Regions from separate parts of the Oceanicaulis sp. genome, predicted to be linked through region 3. Evidence: predicted binding sites of a transcription regulator. Region 3 holds the regulator's gene; each other region holds the start of a gene.

Evidence for each region. Region 3 encodes LexA, which represses DNA repair genes until DNA is damaged. Its sites were predicted from a motif close to ATGTTCCNCTTGTGTTCC; they were not measured.
Region 1: the regulator LexA is predicted to act here: its motif matches at 1,627-1,644, upstream of ACQ66J_RS06345 (Y-family DNA polymerase).
Region 2: the regulator LexA is predicted to act here: its motif matches at 1,350-1,367, upstream of gcvT (glycine cleavage system aminomethyltransferase GcvT).
Region 4: the regulator LexA is predicted to act here: its motif matches at 2,737-2,754, upstream of uvrA (excinuclease ABC subunit UvrA).

What each region holds. Positions count from the first base shown of each region.
Region 1 covers NZ_OZ260073.1:1,277,751-1,282,388, reverse strand. Annotated here, with positions in the region: gene ACQ66J_RS06350 (hypothetical protein) at 98-349, opposite strand; gene ACQ66J_RS06345 (Y-family DNA polymerase) at 349-1,596, opposite strand; gene ACQ66J_RS06340 (hypothetical protein) at 1,806-2,237, opposite strand; gene rpsP (30S ribosomal protein S16) at 2,333-2,752, opposite strand; gene ffh (signal recognition particle protein) at 2,771-4,318, opposite strand; gene ACQ66J_RS06325 (hypothetical protein) at 4,617-4,638, shown strand, end outside.
Region 2 covers NZ_OZ260073.1:2,312,247-2,316,884, forward strand. Annotated here, with positions in the region: gene argS (arginine--tRNA ligase) at 1-1,160, shown strand, start outside; glycine riboswitch at 1,275-1,365, shown strand; gene gcvT (glycine cleavage system aminomethyltransferase GcvT) at 1,539-2,633, shown strand; gene gcvH (glycine cleavage system protein GcvH) at 2,667-3,032, shown strand; gene gcvPA (aminomethyl-transferring glycine dehydrogenase subunit GcvPA) at 3,131-4,477, shown strand; gene gcvPB (aminomethyl-transferring glycine dehydrogenase subunit GcvPB) at 4,480-4,638, shown strand, end outside.
Region 3 covers NZ_OZ260073.1:3,020,571-3,025,208, forward strand. Annotated here, with positions in the region: gene trpD (anthranilate phosphoribosyltransferase) at 1-996, shown strand, start outside; gene trpC (indole-3-glycerol phosphate synthase TrpC) at 1,026-1,817, shown strand; gene lexA (transcriptional repressor LexA) at 1,902-2,579, shown strand; gene ACQ66J_RS14675 (2-hydroxychromene-2-carboxylate isomerase) at 2,643-3,317, shown strand; gene ACQ66J_RS14680 (ComEC/Rec2 family competence protein) at 3,319-4,638, opposite strand, start outside.
Region 4 covers NZ_OZ260073.1:333,755-338,392, reverse strand. Annotated here, with positions in the region: gene uvrA (excinuclease ABC subunit UvrA) at 1-2,569, opposite strand, end outside; gene ssb (single-stranded DNA-binding protein) at 2,787-3,314, shown strand; gene ACQ66J_RS01725 (Kelch repeat-containing protein) at 3,389-4,429, opposite strand; gene ACQ66J_RS01720 (superoxide dismutase family protein) at 4,429-4,638, opposite strand, start outside.

The DNA.
Region 1 (4,638 bases), 1.7 Mb from region 3:
TCTCCATTATTCGAGGTGTACCGGAAGTCGTTACATATTACAAGCAAAATGTAACGAAGACCGTTACACTCTAGGTGCTATTCCTGCTTCGGTGGCGCTAGGGCATGCCGCCCTGAAAGGCTTCGGTCTCGCCTGAACTGGCTTCATAGAGCGCCACCGCCCCGCCGCAGCCGGGCTGGACGCATTTCAGCGCGGTCTCTACCTGATCGAGATGGGCGTGGGCGAGCGCGCGTCGGGCCAGCAATTCCTGCGCGGTATAATAGCGCGCGGCGCTGCAGGTCTTGCAAAACGCCTCCAGCCGGCTTTGTGGCGGCAGATCGTCAAGGCGAAGTTCGGTTTTCCAGGTCATCACCAGAAGTCCTCGGCATAGGGAATACGTGTGAACGCGATTTTGCCGCCCGCATAGCCGCCCGGCGGCGGGGTCCAGACCCCTTGGGTGACTAAAGATTTGGCGTAGCGGCTGTTGAGAGAATCGATGGCGTCCTGCAGGGCGTTGCGGCGAGCGCGGTCTTCAGCGTTCTCCTCCACCAGCCAGTCAGTCTGGGTGACGCCGGGATCATCAAGGTCGCACAAATACATGCCCGCCCGCATGGGCCGCGCGCGCGGATCGGCGCGTTGGGCCGCGCTCCACAGCGTATCGAGCGCTTTCAGGCAATCGCGGTCGGTGCGGGCGCTGTGCAGGGGCAGTTCCCCGCTCCAGCCGCCGTCAATATGGCGCAGCCACAGCCCCATCCGCCCGGCGGTGCGGCCGTCGCGGCGCATGCGGCGGGCGGCCTTCACCGTCAAAAGCCGGGCGCAGTCATAGGCGCTGGGCCAGCTGCGATGGCTGGGCGGCAGGACGCGGCCATGGCCATACATGCGGCGCTGGGCGGCTTCGGCCTGAATGTCGTAGCCGTGCAGCGCGTACCAGAAGCGCTCGCCCGCCACATTGCGCCACAAGGCGCGCATCTGCTTGGGCTGCAGCGCCCAGAGCGCTTTCATGTCCGCCACCCCCGCCTTCAGCAGGCGCTTGCGCATGGACGAGCCGATGCCCGGCGCTTCCTCCACCGGGCGCTTGAGCAAGGGCCCCGGCAGGTCTTCAGGCCGCCAGATCGTCAAACCGTCGGGTTTGCCCAGCTTGCAGGCCATTTTGGCGAGAAAGCGGTTGGGCGCCATGCCGATGGAGGCGGTGACCACGCCACCCGTTTCCGCCGCGATGCGCGCCTTGATCGCGTTCGACACGACGTGAGGGTCGGCGATGGCGCGGGCGTCGAGCTTGCAGGTCAGCTCGTCAATGGATTTCACCGCCCCGATGGGCAGAACGGCGCGGATTTCCGCCACCATCACGGCGTGCATGCGGCGATAGAGGTCGGGCTTTTGATCCACCAGGATCATGTCGGGCACGGCTTCGCGCGCCTCGCGCACGGTCATGACCGAGCTGGCGCCTTTCGCCTTGGCTTCTTTCGAAGCGGCGATGATGCAGGTGTTGCGCGCGCCCTTCATGGGGATCACACCCACGGGCCGCCCCCTCAGGCGCGGATCGGCGTATTGCTCGACGCTGGCGAAGAAGCTGTCAAAGTCGAGATAGAGCTGCTCGATGGTGTCAGGTTTGCGCATGTGTCTGTTCCGCAGGCGGCTGTCCGCTTTGGAACAAAGATAGAACAAATGCGTTCAGGGAAAAACCCGAAAGAGTCACACGGGCGTCGAATGCGCTGACTCCAGATGTGAAAAACCCCGCCGTGCTTCCACGACGGGGTCGATCAAACCGCTGATGGGAAACTTATATAAGTCGGGCAGGAGGCGTGTGGCATTTAGCTTTCTTGACTTTAGCGGTTCAGGTTCATCGTCGGGGACCAAATTGGTTTCTGTGTCGGCGTTTGTGTAAAACCTGTACAGCATACATTTATATGGCCAAAATCAGTGTCGATCTTGAATTCATACAATGTTTGTCCATGAGGAGTGCGCTTATCAAGAGTTTTACATTCAATCATTCTGATGTCAGTAGGTACAGCGTCTTTTAAAATATCCCATTTTTGAGATGCTTCAAAATGATTGATATTCTCAAATTTAAGCAATGATGGTAAAATTAGAAAATCAGCATCTATATCCGTAAGTCCCTCTAATATATAATCAATATCTAATGAAATGGATAGAGATTGGTCAGGCATGCGTAGTGAATACAAGCGGCAGCATGACCAGCCCATTATTTTGAAATCACTCGTCGTAAATGTATACTCGTGTGTGTAACTTTCTGTCATTGGCCTAATGTGTCCTGAACCATGGGTGCCAATGATATGAAAAACCCCGCCATGTTTCCACGACGGGGTTGATCAAACGCCTGGAAGAGAAAGTCCTATTCGGACTTTTCTTCTTCAGCGGCGGCCTCTTCAGCAGGGGCTTCTTCTTCAGCCGGAGCGGCTGCAGCAGCGGCTTTGGCTTCTTCTTTTTCGAGACGCTCAGCGGCGCGCTCTTTGGCTTTTTCGCCCGGCTCGGCTTTTTTCGGGTTGTTGCCGTGGGTCCACTCATAGACGCCGGCGTCTTTCAGGAAGCGCGCCACGCGATCGGTCGGTTGGGCGCCTTTCTTGATCCACTCGGCGGCTTTCTCGGTGTCCACAGCCACGCGGTTGTCGTGGTCTTTCGGGAGCATCGGGTTGTAGTGACCGATTTTCTCGATGAAGCGGCCATCGCGCGGCATGCGCGAGTCGGTCACGACGATGCGGTAGTACGGGCGCTTCTTGGCGCCGCCACGGGCGAGACGAATTTTAACAGACATAGTGCGAGTCCTTTAAGGTCATTTTTTCTTTGAGAGGCCGAGCGGAAGGCCGTCTGGCCCCAGCGGTCCGCCGATACCTGGCAATCCCTGGTCGCCTGGGCCGCCCAGCCCCGGCAGGTCGGCGCCCTTGGGCGCGTGTCCTTTGAGAAGATCAGAGGCCGCATCGCCCAGACCGGGAGGCATGCCGCCCCCCATGCCCGGCATTCCGCCGCCCATTCCGGGCATGCCAGGCATTCCGGGCATCCCGCCCTTTTTGCCCTTCTTGCCCATCTTCTTCATCATGTCCGCCATCTGGCGGTGCATTTTCAAAAGCTTGTTCACCTCCGGCACGGCCACGCCGGCGCCCATGGCGATGCGGCGCTTGCGGCTGGCTTTGAGGAGGTCAGGCTTGGCGCGTTCTTCGCGGGTCATCGACAGGATGATCGCTTCTTGACGTTTCAGCGCGGTGTCGTCGAACCCGGCATTGGCCATCTGGGCCTTCGCCGCCTTGTTCATGCCCGGCAGGAAGCCCATCATGCCGGAAATGCCGCCCATTTTCTGGAGCTGGCGCAACTGGTCGGCCATGTCTTCCAGGTCGAACTTTCCCTTCGCCATCTTTTTGGCGAGGCGTTCGGCTTTCTCGTGATCGACCTCGGCGGCGGCTTTCTCCACCAGCGAGACGATGTCGCCGCGCCCCAGGATCCGGCCCGCCAGGCGTTTCGCGTCGAACGCGTCCAGCCCGTCGACCTTTTCAGAGACGCCCAGGAATTTGATCGGCAGGCCGGTGACCCAGCGCATGGACAGCGCGGCGCCGCCGCGGCCATCACCATCCATCCGGGTCAGCACCAGGCCGGTCAGTTTCAAACGCTCGTCAAAGCGCTTGGCGGTCTCCACCGCATCCTGACCGGTCAGGCTGTCAGCCACCAGAAGGGTTTCGCGCGGCCGCGCCACATCGGCGATCTTCGCGGCTTCGCCCATCATCTCTTCATCGATGGAGGTGCGGCCCGCGGTGTCGAGGATCACCACGTCATAGCCTTGCAGGCGGCCCGCGCTCATGGCGCGCTTGGCGATCTCGACGGCGGACTGGCCCTTGACGATGGGCAGGCAGTTCACGCCCGCCTTTTCCGCCATCTGCGCCAGCTGCTCCATCGCCGCCGGGCGGCGGGTGTCGAGCGAGGCGACGAGGACTTTTTTCTTCTCGCGCTCGGAAATGCGCTTGGCGAGCTTGGCGGTGGTGGTGGTCTTACCCGAGCCCTGAAGACCCGCCATCAAGATGGCCACGGGCGGCTCACCGGTCAGGTTGAGGCCCTCGGGCTCGCCCTCGCCGCCGAGCAGGTCCACCAGGCCGTCATGGACGATCTTGATGACCTGTTGGCCGGGGCTGACCGAGCGGATGACGTCTTCGCCGATCGCCTTTTCACGGACTTTCGCGGTGAAATCCTTCACCGCCGGCAGGGCGACATCGGCTTCCAGAAGGGCGACGCGGATCTCGCGCAGGGCGGCGTCCACATCCTTTTCCGACAGCGCGCCGCGCCCGGTCAGGCTGTCAAAGACGCCGGAAAGCCGTTCTGAAAGTGAGTCGAACATGTGTTCGCCTGCCTCGTTTCGCTTCTGGTCACACCGATAAGGTGTGGATCAAGCGCGCACGCCGCAACCATCCCACTGGACGAGCCTTCGTCGAGCGGGGGACCTCGCCCGCCTCCGGGCGTTCATTCCTGATCAATGCAGGACGCCGTGTGCGGGTAAGGCAAGCGAGTTGCGCTTGCACTGAAGCGTGGGCGTTTACGCGGGGGGCGGGGAAGAGTCAAGGGTGAGGATAGCGATGATCTTATCCCACAGGGCTGAAATGGGGTGAGACTAGGCGCTTCCAGAAGAGGAGAGCGCCATGAAAACCCCATACAAGAAAC
Region 2 (4,638 bases), 710 kb from region 3:
ATCTGGCGCGGCTCTATCCCCAAGCCTCCGCCAAGGCCAAGGACGATCCTGACCGCAATGCCCGCTCGCGCAAGGCCACGGCCGAATTGCAAGCTGGACGTCCGGGCTATCGCGCGCTGCTGCGCCATTTCATCAATGTGTCGATTGCGGCGCTGAAAGATGATTTCGGCGCGCTGGGCGTGCATTTCGACCTGTGGAAGGGCGAAAGCGACGTCAATGATCTGATCGCGGGCCTGGTCGAGGACTTCAAGGCGCGCGGCGTGGCTGAAGAGAGCGACGGCGCCTGGATTGTGCGCGTGGCCCGTGAGGACGACAAGAAGGATCTGGCGCCGCTGATCCTGGTCTCAAGCCAGGGCTCGGCGCTGTATGCGACCACCGATCTGGCGACCATTCTGGACCGCAAGCAGCAGCAAAACCCTCAGCTGACCCTGTATGTGGTTGATCTGGGCCAGTCGGATCACTTCGAACAAGTGTTCCGCGCCGCCTACAAGGCCGGTCTCGCCGACGAGGGCGCGCTGGAGCATGTGAAGTTCGGCACGGTGAACGGGACTGACGGCAAGCGCTTGCGCACCCGCGCGGGCGGCACCTTCCGTCTGGCGGATCTCATCAGCGAAGCCCGCGAGCGGGCGCGGGCGCGTCTGAACGAAGCGGGACTGGGTTCGCAGCTGACCGAAGACGAGTTTGAGACTGTGGCGCGGGCCGTAGGCAACGCCGCGATCAAGTTCTCTGATCTGCAAAATGTCCGCACCACCAACTACATCTTTGATCTGGATCGCTTTGTCAGCTTTGAAGGCAAGACCGGACCGTATCTTCAGTATCAGGCCGTGCGCATCAAATCGCTGCTGAAAAAAGCCGGCGAGCAGGGGATCGAGCCCGGCGCGGTGACGATGTCCGACAAGGCTGAGGCGGCGCTGATCCGGCGTCTGGACGCGTTTGACAGCGCGCTCGGCCGCGCCGAGCGGGACCGGGCGCCGAACGTTCTGTGCGAGCACGCTTTTGGACTGGCGCAGGCGTTTTCGGGTTTTTACGCCGCCTGTCCGATCCTGCCGGAAAAGGACGAGGCGATCCGCGCGTCGCGCCTGGCGCTCGCTGGAACCACGCTCAAACAGCTCGAGATCGTGCTGGGCCTGATCGGCATCGACGTACCCGAGCGGATGTAGGCGGCTTTTTCGCCATGCTGCAGCGCCCAATCGCGATTGACTCATATCCGTCAAACGCTAGGTTTGCGCGTCGGTGCAGACCCGCCGGGAGGCGCGCTGCAGCGGGGATACATGAGGTCACTTGCGGGAGAGACCGGCCGAAGACGCCGGCGCCGAAGGCGCAACCGCCCCGGAAACGCTCAGGCTAACGGACCGCAAGCCTAAGACCTAACGCTGGAAAGCGGGCGCTGAGTTTCAGACGCCCCACCGAAGGAGCAATGCGCGCGCCTGTCTTTCAAGGCGCGACGCGGGAATCTCTCAGGTCTTCAAGACAGCGGGGGCGATTCGGAGCCGGCATGAGCCGCGCTACGCCCGCAACCCGCATGCTTGAGGCCAGACATGACCGACACGCTCAACCGCACGCCGCTTTATGATCTTCACGTTGAACTGGGCGCCAAAATGGTGCCGTTCGCCGGGTATGACATGCCCGTCCAGTATGACGGCGTCATGGCCGAGCATAATCATACGCGCGCGGCGGCGGGCCTGTTTGACGTCTCCCATATGGGCCAGGCGCGCCTGATCGGCGACGAGGCGGCGCTCGAAGCGCTGATCACCGCTGACCTTGCTGCGCTGCAGCCGGGTGAACAGAAATACACGCTGCTGCTGAACCCTGAAGGTGGGGTCAAGGACGATTTGATGGTTTCCCGCCCCGACGATGAGGGGCTGTTCCTGGTGGTGAACGCCGCCTGCAAGCGCTCTGACTTTGACTACATCATTGAAGCGACCAAAGGCGTCGCCGAGCTGGTCGAGCTGGACGGCCGCGCGCTTCTGGCGCTGCAGGGGCCGCAGGCTGGCGCCGTGATGGCGGATCTCTGCCCGGACGCGGCCAAGATGGTGTTCATGCAGGCGGGCTGGTTTGAAATCGACGGCCTGCGCCTGATGATTTCGCGCTCGGGTTATACCGGCGAGGACGGGTTTGAAATCTCCGTCGCCAACGAACACGCCAGCGATTTCGCGCGCAAGCTGCTGTCTGATGAGCGCGTAAAGCCGATCGGGCTGGGCGCGCGCGATTCCCTGCGCCTTGAAGCCGGTCTGTGCCTGTATGGCCATGACATGGACGAGACCACCTCGCCCATCGAGGCGGGGCTGATCTGGGCGGTGGCGAAATCGCGCCGCGAGCGCGCCGATTTCCCCGGCGCCGCGCGCATCCTCAAAGACATCGCCGACAAGCCCGCGAAAAAGCGCGTGGGCCTGGCGCTGAAAGACCGCGCCCCGGCGCGCGAGGGCACCGAGATCGCCGTCAATGGCGAGATTGTCGGCGTGGTGACGTCGGGCGGGTTCGGCCCGACCGTCGGCGCGCCGATCGCCATGGGCTTTGTGCGCACCGATCTGTCGGCGCCCGGCACGCAGGTTGATTTGATGGTGCGCGGCAAGGCGCGCCCGGCTGAAGTGGTGAAAACGCCCTTCGCGCCGCATCGTTTTTATCGCGGTTGATCCCGCACGATTTCGCTCTGGAGGAGACGTCTGATGAGCACCCGATTTACCAAAGACCATGAATGGATCCGTGTTGACGGCGAAGAGGGCGTTGTGGGCATCACCGCCTACGCCGCCGAACAGCTGGGCGATGTGGTGTTTGTCGAGCTTCCCGAAGTGGGAAAGACCGTGTCCGCCGGCGATGAGCTGGCCGTGGTGGAAAGCGTAAAAGCCGCGTCTGAAGTTTATGCGCCGGTGTCTGGCGAAGTGATCGCCGTCAACGACGTGCTGGAAGGCGAGCCCGCCAAGGTCAATGAAGCGCCGGACGGCGAAGGCTGGTTCGTCAAGATCAAGCTGTCTGACAAGAGCCAGCTCGACGCCATGATGGATGACGCGGCCTACGCCGAACACATCAGTTAAGCCTCGACGCCGGACGGCGTCGATCTACATGCAGCGACTAGACCGGCGGCTCGACTTCAGAGCCGTCCGACCTGCTTTATGAAAGAAGGTGGATCGCCATGCGCTATCTCCCGCTGACCGACGCTGACCGGGCCGAGATGCTCGATACGATCGGTGTGGATTCTGTCGACGCCCTGTTTGAGGACGTGCCCCAGAAGGTGCGCCTGGACGGGCCGGTGGATTTGCCGCTCCATAAGAGCGAGATGGAGGTCGAGCGCCTTCTGACGAAGATGTCGCGCAAGAACATCGCCGCGTCTGAAGCGCCGTTCTTCGTGGGGGCGGGCGCGTACAAGCACCACATTCCCGCCAGCGTCGATCACCTGATCCAGCGCTCGGAATACCTCACCAGCTACACGCCTTATCAGCCAGAAATCAGCCAGGGCACGCTGCAGACCCTGTTTGAGTTCCAGACCCAGGTCGCGCTTCTGACCGGCATGGAAGTGGCGAACGCCTCCATGTATGACGGCTCGACCGCGTGCGGCGAAGCGGTGCTGATGGCGTGCCGGATCACCAAGCGCTCCAAGGCGATCCTCAGCGGCAATCTGCATCCTCACTATGCGGCGGCGACCCATACGCTGGCCAAATACATGGATATCGAGATCCGCGATGATGCCGCCAAGCCCGGCGGGCTGGACGATATCGCGGCGGACATTCCCGATGATGTGGCCTGCGTGGTGGTGCAGAACCCTGACGTGTTCGGTCAGGTCCATGATCTTGAGCCCATCGCCAAGGCCGCCCATGAAAAAGGCGCGCTGCTGATCGCGGTCTTCACCGAGGCTGTCTCGCTGGGCCTGATGAAAACGCCTGGCGCTATGGGCGCGGACATCGTGGTCGGCGAAGGCCAGTCCATCGGCGTCGGCCTGCAATTCGGCGGCCCGCATGTGGGTCTGTTCGCCTGCCGCGGCGATCGCAATTTCATCCGCAACCTGCCCGGCCGCCTGGCGGGGGAGACCGTGGATGCGGACGGCCGCCGGGGCTTTGTGCTGACGCTGTCGACCCGCGAACAGCATATCCGCCGCGACAAGGCGACCTCGAACATCTGTACGAACTCCGGCCTGATGACCTTGGCCTGGACGATCCATATGTCGCTTCTGGGCGATACGGGACTGCGCACAATGGCCCAGCTGAGCCATGAGAAAGCGTGTGATCTGGCGGACCGTCTGAGCGCGCTTTCCGGCGTGGAGCTGGTCACGGGCGCCTTCTTCAACGAGTTCACCCTGCGTCTGCCGAAAAACGCGGCGGACGTGGTGGAAGCGCTCGCGGACAAGGGCGTTCTGGGCGGCGTGCCCGCCAGCCGGCTATATCCGGGCAAGGGCTATGACGATCTGCTGATCGTCGCGGCCACTGAAACCAACTCCGAAAGCGATCTCGACGCGTTCGAAGCGGCTCTGAAAGAGGTGCTGTAATCATGGCGATGAATACTCAAGGCCGTCCCTCCCGTCCGCTGCACACGCCCGATCCTGGCGCGTATGACGACACCTTCTCAGGCTCCAAAGGGCTTGATCAGGCCGAACCGCTGATCTTTGAGCGGCAGACTTATGACAAGACCGGCGTCGATTTTGAAGCG
Region 3 (4,638 bases):
ATTCAGGCTCTAGCCCAGGGTCAGGAACCCGATGAGACCGCGCTGGCTGACGCCTTTGACGCCCTGATGGAGGGTCAGGCCGATCCCGTCGAGATCGGCGGGTTTCTGTTGGCGTTGACCGCTTTGGGGGAAAGCCCGCAAGCGCTGATGATCGGCGCAAAGGCCATGCGCGCCCGCATGACGCCGGTGAACGCGCCTGAGACCGCGATCGACACCTGCGGCACTGGCGGCGATGCGCGCGGCACCTGGAACATCTCGACCGCCGCCGCTGTCGTGGCTGCAGGCGCAGGCGCGGTCGTCGCCAAACATGGCAACAAGGCCGCCTCTTCCAAATCAGGCTCTGCGGAAGTGCTGGAAAGCCTGGGCGTGAACCTGTTCGCCAGCCCTGATCAGGTCAAAGCCGCATTGGACCAGGCGCGCGTAGGCTTTTTGTTCGCCCAGGCTCATCATGGCGCCGTGCGTCATGTGGGACCGGCGCGCAAGACGCTGGGCGTGCGGACGATTTTCAACCTGCTGGGTCCGCTATCAAACCCGGCCGGCGCGAAACGTCAGCTCTTGGGCGTGTTTGACCGCAAATGGCTGGTCCCTATGGCCGAAGCCTTGCGCGGGCTGGGCGCAGACGCCGCCATGATCGTGCATGGCGAGGACGGGCTGGACGAGATCACCACCACCGGCGTCAGCTATGTGGCCGAACTGACGCCAGACGGCGCCATCCGTGAATACGAGATCACGCCCGAGGATGCGGGCCTGCAGCGCGCTGCGCTCGACGATCTCAAGGGCGGGGACCCTGAAGAAAACGCTCAGGCGATCCGTGACCTTCTGAAAGGCGCGCAGGGCCCCTATCGCGATATTGTCCTGATCAACGCCGCCGCCGCGCTAAAGCTCGCAGGCTTGGCGGGTGATCTGAAAACCGGCGCTGAACTGGCTGGCGCCGCGATTGATGACGGCCGCGCACAGTCCGCTCTCGACGCCCTTGTCAAAGCCAGCAACGCCTAAGCGACTGCACCTTAAAGAGAATACGCCCAATGAGCGACGTCCTGAACCGAATTGAAGCCTATAAGCGCGCCGATATCGCCAAGCGCAAGGCCGCGCTCCCGTATGAAGCGGTCTGCGAACGCGCCCAGGATGCGAGCCCGGTCCGCGGCTTCAAGGCAGCGCTCGAGCGTGATGCGGCAGAGCATGGCCTCAGCCTGATCGCGGAAGTGAAGAAAGCAAGCCCTTCCAAGGGCCTGATCCGCGCCGACTTCAACCCGCCCGTCCTGGCCAAAGCCTATGAAGACGGAGGCGCGAGCTGCCTGTCCGTTCTCACCGATGAACCCAGCTTTCAAGGCCATGACGATTATCTGGTCGCAGCGCGCGCTGCGGTGTCCCTGCCCGTCCTGCGCAAGGATTTTCTCTACGATCCCTGGCAGGTCGCCGAATCGCGCGCGCTGGGCGCGGATTGCATCCTGGTGATTCTCGCCAGCGTGGACGATGCGCTCGCCGCCGCGCTGATCGAGGAAGCCTCTAAATGGGGCATGGATGCGCTGGTCGAAGTGCATGACGCTGATGAAATGAGACGCGCTCTGGCCCTTCCCAGCCCGCTTGTTGGGGTGAACAACCGCAATCTGCGTACATTCGAAACTACACTGGAAACCACTGAAACTCTTGCCCCTATGGTGGGTGATGACAGGCTTTTGGTGGCGGAAAGCGGCATCTTCACCCGTGACGACGCCGTCAGATTGCAGCACGCTGGCGCCAAGTCCCTGCTCGTGGGTGAAAGCCTGATGCGGCAGGACGATGTCACCGCAGCGACGCGGACCCTTATGGGGCTCTGAACGCGTCCTAGCTTCACTTGACGTTAAGACGGAACATGCATAGAACACTTTTAGTAGGTTTCTATTTTGTTCCAAGGGGCGATTATGCTGACCAAAAAGCAGCACGAGCTTTTGCTCTACATCAACAAGCGCTTGTCTGAAGACGGCGTGTCGCCTTCCTTTGACGAAATGAAAGAAGCGCTCAACCTCGCGTCCAAGTCCGGCGTCCACCGCTTGGTCAGCGCTTTGGAAGAACGTGGCTTCATCCGGCGCCTGGCGCACCGGGCGCGAGCGCTCGAGGTGCTGAAACTGCCGCAAACCGGCGCGCCCGCGTCGGCCCCCGCCTCCAACGTCGTCAGTGCGTCCTTCGGAGCCTCCCCAAATCCTGAAACGAGCGACAGCCTGGACGTGCCGGTTCTGGGACGCATAGCCGCCGGCGTGCCGATCGAGGCGATCCAGCACGAAACCGACCGTTTGGCCGTGCCCGCAAACATGATTTCCGGCGGCGAACATTTCGCTCTGGAAGTCCATGGCGATTCCATGATCGAAGCCGGCATCCTTGACGGCGATCTGGTGGTCATCAAACGCGGCGACACCGCCAATACAGGCGATATCGTGGTCGCGCTCGTCCATGATGAAGAAGCCACGCTGAAAAAACTGCGCAAAAAGGGCGGCTCCATCGCTCTGGAAGCGGCGAACCCGGCTTACGAAACCCGCATTTTCGGCCCGAACGAGGTCAAGGTGCAAGGACGCCTGGTCGGCTTGATCCGGCGCTATCACTAGGCGCACCGCCAAGAGCGGTTTAGTCTGCGCGTCAGGGATTTACCCAATCAGGACGACGCAGACATGACAGACCAGACCGCGCTCAGCTTTGACCTGTATTGGTCATTTCGCAGCCCTTACAGCTATATCGTCGCGCAGCGCCTGCTGGCGTTACGCGACCAATACGGCTTCACGGTCAATGTCCGTATCGTGCGGCCGCTGGCGGTGCGCAGTCCTGAATTCTTTGAAGAACGCGATTCGCGCTGGATCCACTATGTGCTCATTGATGTGGCGCGGGAGGCGGAACGCCTGGGTCTGCCCATCAGCGCCCCATCGCCCGACCCGATCGCTCAGGATCTAAGCACCTTGAAGATCGCCCCTGAACAGCCGCGCATCACCTACCTCAACCGGCTCGGCGTTCTGGCGACACAATCTGGCGACGGCCTGGCGTATATCGCCGCCGCCAGCCGGCGCATCTGGGGCGGCGCCAGCGCGGGCTATGAAACACCCTGGACTGATGACGGCGCGCTGGATGAAGCCGCTCACAAAGCCGGCCTGGACCCCGACTGGCTCAGTGCGGAAGCGGACGCCCAATCCGACCAGATCGACGCGCAGATCCTAGAGAACGAAGCCAATCAGGATGCGGCTGGCCATTGGGGCGTGCCGCTGATGGTGTTTAACGGCGAGCCCTTCTTTGGTCAGGATCGCATCGACGCCCTGCTCTGGCGCATGGCGCAATCGGGGTTGAAGCTTCAATAAGCTAGCTGCCCTGCGCCCCGCCCCATAAACGACCCTGCCGGGCTTGCTCGGCGCTGCGCATGCGCACCACTCGGCCCTCATGCACCCAGAATTCGAGCCCGCCCAGCTCGGCGCGCGCCTCGTCATCTAACAGCAAGGCTGCACAGCGGCGCTTGCGCCAGGCGGAAACGACCCCGTCAAAAACGATCAGATCCGCCCGGCCACAATCCTCCACCAGCGCCTCGGGATTATCGGTGACGGCCAGTAGCAAGCCCTCAGCGGTGCGCCCGGTGCAGCCCAGAGCGTCGCATGCCAGCGCGGAGCGTTCCGGGCGATAGCTCGCTCCGGTGCGTTGCAGGAAGACGCGCGCATCAAACCGGCCCCGCCTGCGGTCTGTCACGGTGAACGCGTCGCCCGCCCCCTCAAACCGCGCCAGCACCACGCCGCCATCCGTGATCATCATCTGGGGCGGCGCCTGCACCATGAACAACGCCAGGGCCGCGCAAACCAGCACGCCTCCGCCCAGACGCATCCACCCCAGCCCGATCACCAGACACGCAAAGCCCAGACCGTATAGCGCCAGCAGCGCGGGGTCGGCGGCGTTTGCACCCACCACGGCCCCCTCCAGCGATGACGCCCAATACGCCACATCCAGAACCCGGCGCAGCCCCTGATCCATGATCCACAAAAACGGGCCTTCGAGACCGATCACCGAAAACAGGAGCGCCGCGCCGCCCGCCGGCATCACCCAGAAGGTGAAAAGCGGCATGGCCGCCAGATTGGCCAATAACCCATAGGCGGCCATGCGCTGGAAATGAAACACGGCGAACGCCCCGGTCGCTGATCCCGCGATCAGCGAGGTCGCGCTCAATCCCGCAATCGCGTCCTTGAGCTTGGCGAGGAGCGAGGTCGAGCCGCCGCCTTCGGGGTGCCAGCGGCGGTAAACATCAAAGCTGGCGATCAACGCCGCAACAGCGGAGAAGCTCATCTGAAACCCTGGTTCGATGACGCTTTCCGGGGTAATGAGGATGATGAAAATGGCCGCCAACGCCAAAGAGCGCATGGAGAAAGCCTGCCGGTCGCACAAGACGCCGACCAGCACCACGAACGCCATGATATAGGCGCGCTGGGTGGACACCGCGGCGCCGGACACCACCAGATACAGGCTCGCCGCGACCAGCGCGCCCAGAGCGGCGGGTTTTCGCGGATCATGGCCGCGCGCCCAGGGCTCCCAGGCTGCGAAGATCAGACGGATGAGCCAATACGCGCCGCCGGCGAACAAGGCCATGTGCAACCCTGAAATCGCCAGGATATGACCCAATCCCGACAGGCGCAGCGCTTC
Region 4 (4,638 bases), 2.7 Mb from region 3:
TGGAACGCTTGGCGAGCTCTTTGGAGAGCTTCACCCGCTGGGCCTCGCCGCCTGACAGCTGGGTGGCGGGCTGGCCGACTTTCAGATAGCTCAGCCCCACCTGTTTGAGCGTCTCCATCTTGTCGCGCACAGAGGGGACGGCCTTGAAGAAGTCGGCGGCTTCCTCGACGGTCATGTCCAGCACGTCGGCGATGGATTTGCCCTTGAAGGTCACTTCCAGCGTTTCGCGGTTGAAGCGCGCGCCATGGCACACATCGCACTCCACATAGACGTCGGGCAGAAAGTGCATCTCGATCTTCACCACGCCATCGCCCTGGCACGCTTCGCAGCGCCCGCCTTTGACGTTGAAGGAGAAGCGGCCCGGCTTATAGCCGCGGGTCTTGGCCTCGGGCAGGGAGGCGAACCAGTCGCGGATCGGGGTGAAGGCGCCGGTATAGGTGGCGGGGTTTGAGCGCGGGGTGCGCCCGATCGGGCTCTGGTCGATATCGATGATCTTGTCGACCTGGTCGAGGCCTTCCACCGTGTCATGGGGAAGGGGCACGGCGGAGGCCTTGTTCAGCCGACGCGCCGCCGCCTTGTAGAGCGTCTCGATGGTCAGGGTGGATTTGCCGCCGCCTGACACGCCGGTGACGCAGGTCATCACGCCCAGCGGATAGGCCGCGTCAATGTTCTGAAGATTGTTGCCGGTGGCGCCCTTCACGGTGACGGCGCGCTTGAGATCCACTTCGCGGCGTTGTTCAGGTACCGGCACCATGCGCTTGCCCGACATATACTGCCCGGTCAGAGATTTGGGATTGGCGGCGATGTCCTTGGGCGTGCCCGCCGCAATCACTTCGCCGCCATGAACGCCGGCGGCGGGGCCCAGATCGACCACATAATCGGCCGTCTCGATGGCTTCTTCATCATGCTCGACCACCAGCACGGTGTTCCCGAGATCGCGCAAGCCGCGCAGGGAATCCAGCAGCCGCGTATTGTCGCGCTGATGCAGGCCGATGGACGGCTCATCCAGCACATAGAGCACGCCCGTCAGCCCTGAGCCGATCTGGCTGGCCAGACGAATGCGCTGGCTTTCCCCGCCAGACAGCGTGCCCGAGGCGCGCGACAGGGTCAGGTAATCAAGCCCCACATCGACGAGGAATTTCAGACGGTCGCGGATTTCCTTGAGGATGCGCCGGGCGATTTCCTGCTCCTTGGCCGACAGCGTGTCTTCCACCGCTTCAAACCAGTCGCGCGCTGCGCGGATGGATTTCTCGCCCGCGATGGAGATGTCTGCGCCGTCGATCTTCACCGCCAGCGCTTCAGGCTTCAGGCGCTTGCCCTCGCACACATCACACGGCTGGGCGGATTGAAAGCGCGCCAGATCCTCGCGCACCCAGGTGGAATCCGTCTCGCGCCAGCGCCGCTGCAGATTGGGCATCACCCCTTCAAACGCCTTGGAGGTGGTGAACTGGCGCAGCCCGTCCTCATAGGTAAACTTGATCTTGTCCTTGGTGCCGTGCAGCACGATCTTGCGGAAGCTGGGGTCGAGATCGCGCCAGGGCGTGTACATGCTGGCGCCGTAATGGTCAGCAATGGCCTGCAAGGTCTGCTGGTAGAGCTTGGAGGTCGCCCGGCTCCACGGCGCCACGGCGCCGTCATAGAGCGACTTATCGCGGTCGGGGACCACCATATCCTCGTCAAACTCGAGACTCTGCCCCAGACCGTCACAGGCCGGGCAGGCGCCGAACGGATTGTTGAACGAGAACAGACGCGGCTCGATCTCTTCAATGGTGAAGCCGCTGACCGGGCAAGCGAATTTTTGGGAGAAGATGATCCGCTCGCCGGTTTTGTGCTCGCCATGATCAGAGGCGAATTCCGCCATGGCGATGCCGTCGGCGAGCCTCAGCGCGGTCTCCAGGCTGTCGGCGAGGCGCTGTTCGAGCCCCTCCTTGGTGACCACCCGGTCCACCACCACGTCGATATCGTGCTTGAATTTCTTGTCGAGCTCGGGCGCCTCTTCCAGCGCATAGAATTCGCCATCCACCTTGACGCGCTGAAAGCCCTGTTTGAGCAGCTCGGCGAATTCCTTGCGGTATTCGCCCTTGCGGCCGCGCACGATGGGCGCCAGCAGGTAAAGCCGCGCGCCTTCGTCGAGCGCGGTGATCTTGTCCACCATTTGCGACACGGTCTGCGCCGAGATCGGCTCGCCGGTGGCGGGCGAATAGGGCACGCCCACCCGCGCCCATAAAAGGCGCATATAGTCATAGATCTCGGTCACCGTGCCCACGGTGGAGCGCGGGTTTTTAGAGGTGGTCTTCTGCTCGATCGAGATGGCGGGCGACAGGCCTTCAATGGAGTCCACATCCGGCTTGCTCATCAGCTCCAGGAACTGGCGCGCATAGGCGGACAGGCTCTCCACATAGCGGCGCTGACCCTCGGCGTAGATCGTGTCAAAGGCGAGCGAGGACTTGCCCGATCCCGACAGCCCCGTGAACACGATCAGCTCGTCACGCGGCAGGTCGACCGACACGCCCTTGAGATTGTGTTCGCGCGCGCCGCGCACGGAAATGGTTTTGAGCTTGTCAGTCATGGATGACGCAAAGTCCTTAGCTGGCGGTCGGGCAGGCGTATCGGGCGTTACTTAGGGCTCAACAGCGCCCCTATCCACCGTGAAGGCGCCGACAGCGGCGCCCGGCGATGGACTCGGGCAGCGGGATAGGCTTCGTTAACACCCGACTCGCGCCTTAATTGACGCGCGGAACGGAATGTGAACAAATACGACGCGAAAGACAAGCGGGAGACGCGGTATGGCTGGTTCTGTAAACAAGGTGATCCTGGTGGGCAATCTGGGCGCCGACCCCGAAGTGCGGCGCCTGAATTCCGGCGATCCGGTCGTGAACCTGCGCATCGCCACGTCGGAAAACTGGCGCGACAAGTCCACCGGCGAACGCCGCGAGAAGACCGAATGGCATAATGTCGTGATCTTCAACGACAACCTCGCCAAGGTCGCGGAGAATTATCTGAAAAAAGGCTCGAAAATTTATGTCGAGGGCCAGCTTCAGACCCGCAAATGGCAAGACCGCGACGGGAATGACAAATACACCACCGAAGTGGTGCTGCAGCGCTATCGCGGCGAGCTGACCATGCTGGACGGCCGCGGCGAAGGCGGCGGCGACCGCATGGGCGGCGGCTATAACAACAACCAGATGGATGACCGCTCCGGCGGCGGCCAGGGCGGCTATAATCAGGGCGGCGGACAAGGCGGCGGTCAGCGCAGCAACGCCCCGCGCGAGGACTTCACCTCCGACACCCTCGACGACGACATCCCGTTCTAGGATCTGTATAGAGACCAGACGAAAAAGCCCGGCGCAGTGCGCCGGGCTTTCTTGTTGTTGGGGAGGCTCACAGCCTAGGGCGTGAACCAGCTCAGCGTGGGGGTGGTCTGGCTGCCGCTGGGCTGGGCGGCGCCGCCGATGGTGGCGATCTCCGAGCCGACTGTGACCGCGCCCAGACCATGTCGGGGCGTGGGCATGCGGACCATCTCGGTCCAGCTGTCAGACGCCGGATCATAGCGCCAGACTTGGGCGTAGACGCCGCCGCCTGAATTATCAAACCACTCGCCGCCAAACACATAGAGCGCGCCATCCACGCTCGCGGCGGCGAGGCCGCCGGCGCCGCGCGGCCCGGCTTCAGGGGCGGGCAGGGGCGCACGGGTCTCCCAGCTATCGTTTTGCGGGTCATAGGCTTCGTGGACGGGCGTGTTGCCGCCGGTCACCGTGCGTCCGCCCACCACATGCAGGCGTCCGTCCAGCGCTGCGCCCGCTGCGGAATTGCGCGCGGTGGGGGCGGGGGCTGCGACCGACCAGGTCTGGGTGGCGGGATCGAGAACAATATGGGCGTTAGTGTCGGCGTGGTCTGACCAGGCTTTATTGGACAGCCCCGCCGGGCGGCGCCCGGTGACTACATGCAGGCGTCCGTTAAGCGTGACGCAGACTGTCTCCGCATAGGGTTCGGCCATGGGCGCGCCATTGCGCCATGCATTGCGGCCCGGGTCATAGACCCGCACGCCATTGCTCATCGCCCACATCCCGCCGGTCTGGGCGGTGAAGCCGCCCACAGCGTAAATCAGGCCCTCAAGCCCCACGAGATTGGGGTGGTGCAGCGGCACGGGCAGGCGCGCCCGCTCTCGCCAGCGATCTGCGCCGGGCGCCAGGGAGAAGACGCGATCCGAGACGCCGATCCGGCCGCGTCCCACATCCGGGCTCAATCCGCCCGCCACATAAAGCACGCCTTCAAGGACAGCCGGATAGATTTCCTGCACCCGCAGCGGCAGGTCGGGGCCAGCGCGCCAGGACGACGCGCCGGCGGCCTGGCCGAAAGCGCGGCCGGGCAAAGTCAGGGACAGGCCGGCAGCGCCGAAACCGGTCAAAGCCGTACGCCGGGTCAGCATCAGTGCGCCGCCTCAATCACGCCGCACACATGGCGGGCGCCGGCGCCGCCAATGGGCTGGGTCGTGTGATCGTCTTCATTGTCATGGATGACGAGGGCGGAGCCGTTCCCGTCCAGCAAGGCCGGGGCGTCATACTCGCCGTTCAGGCTGACGCGGTCAGTGAAGAGCTGGGCGCGCAGCACGCCGTCCTCATGCACATAGATATTGGG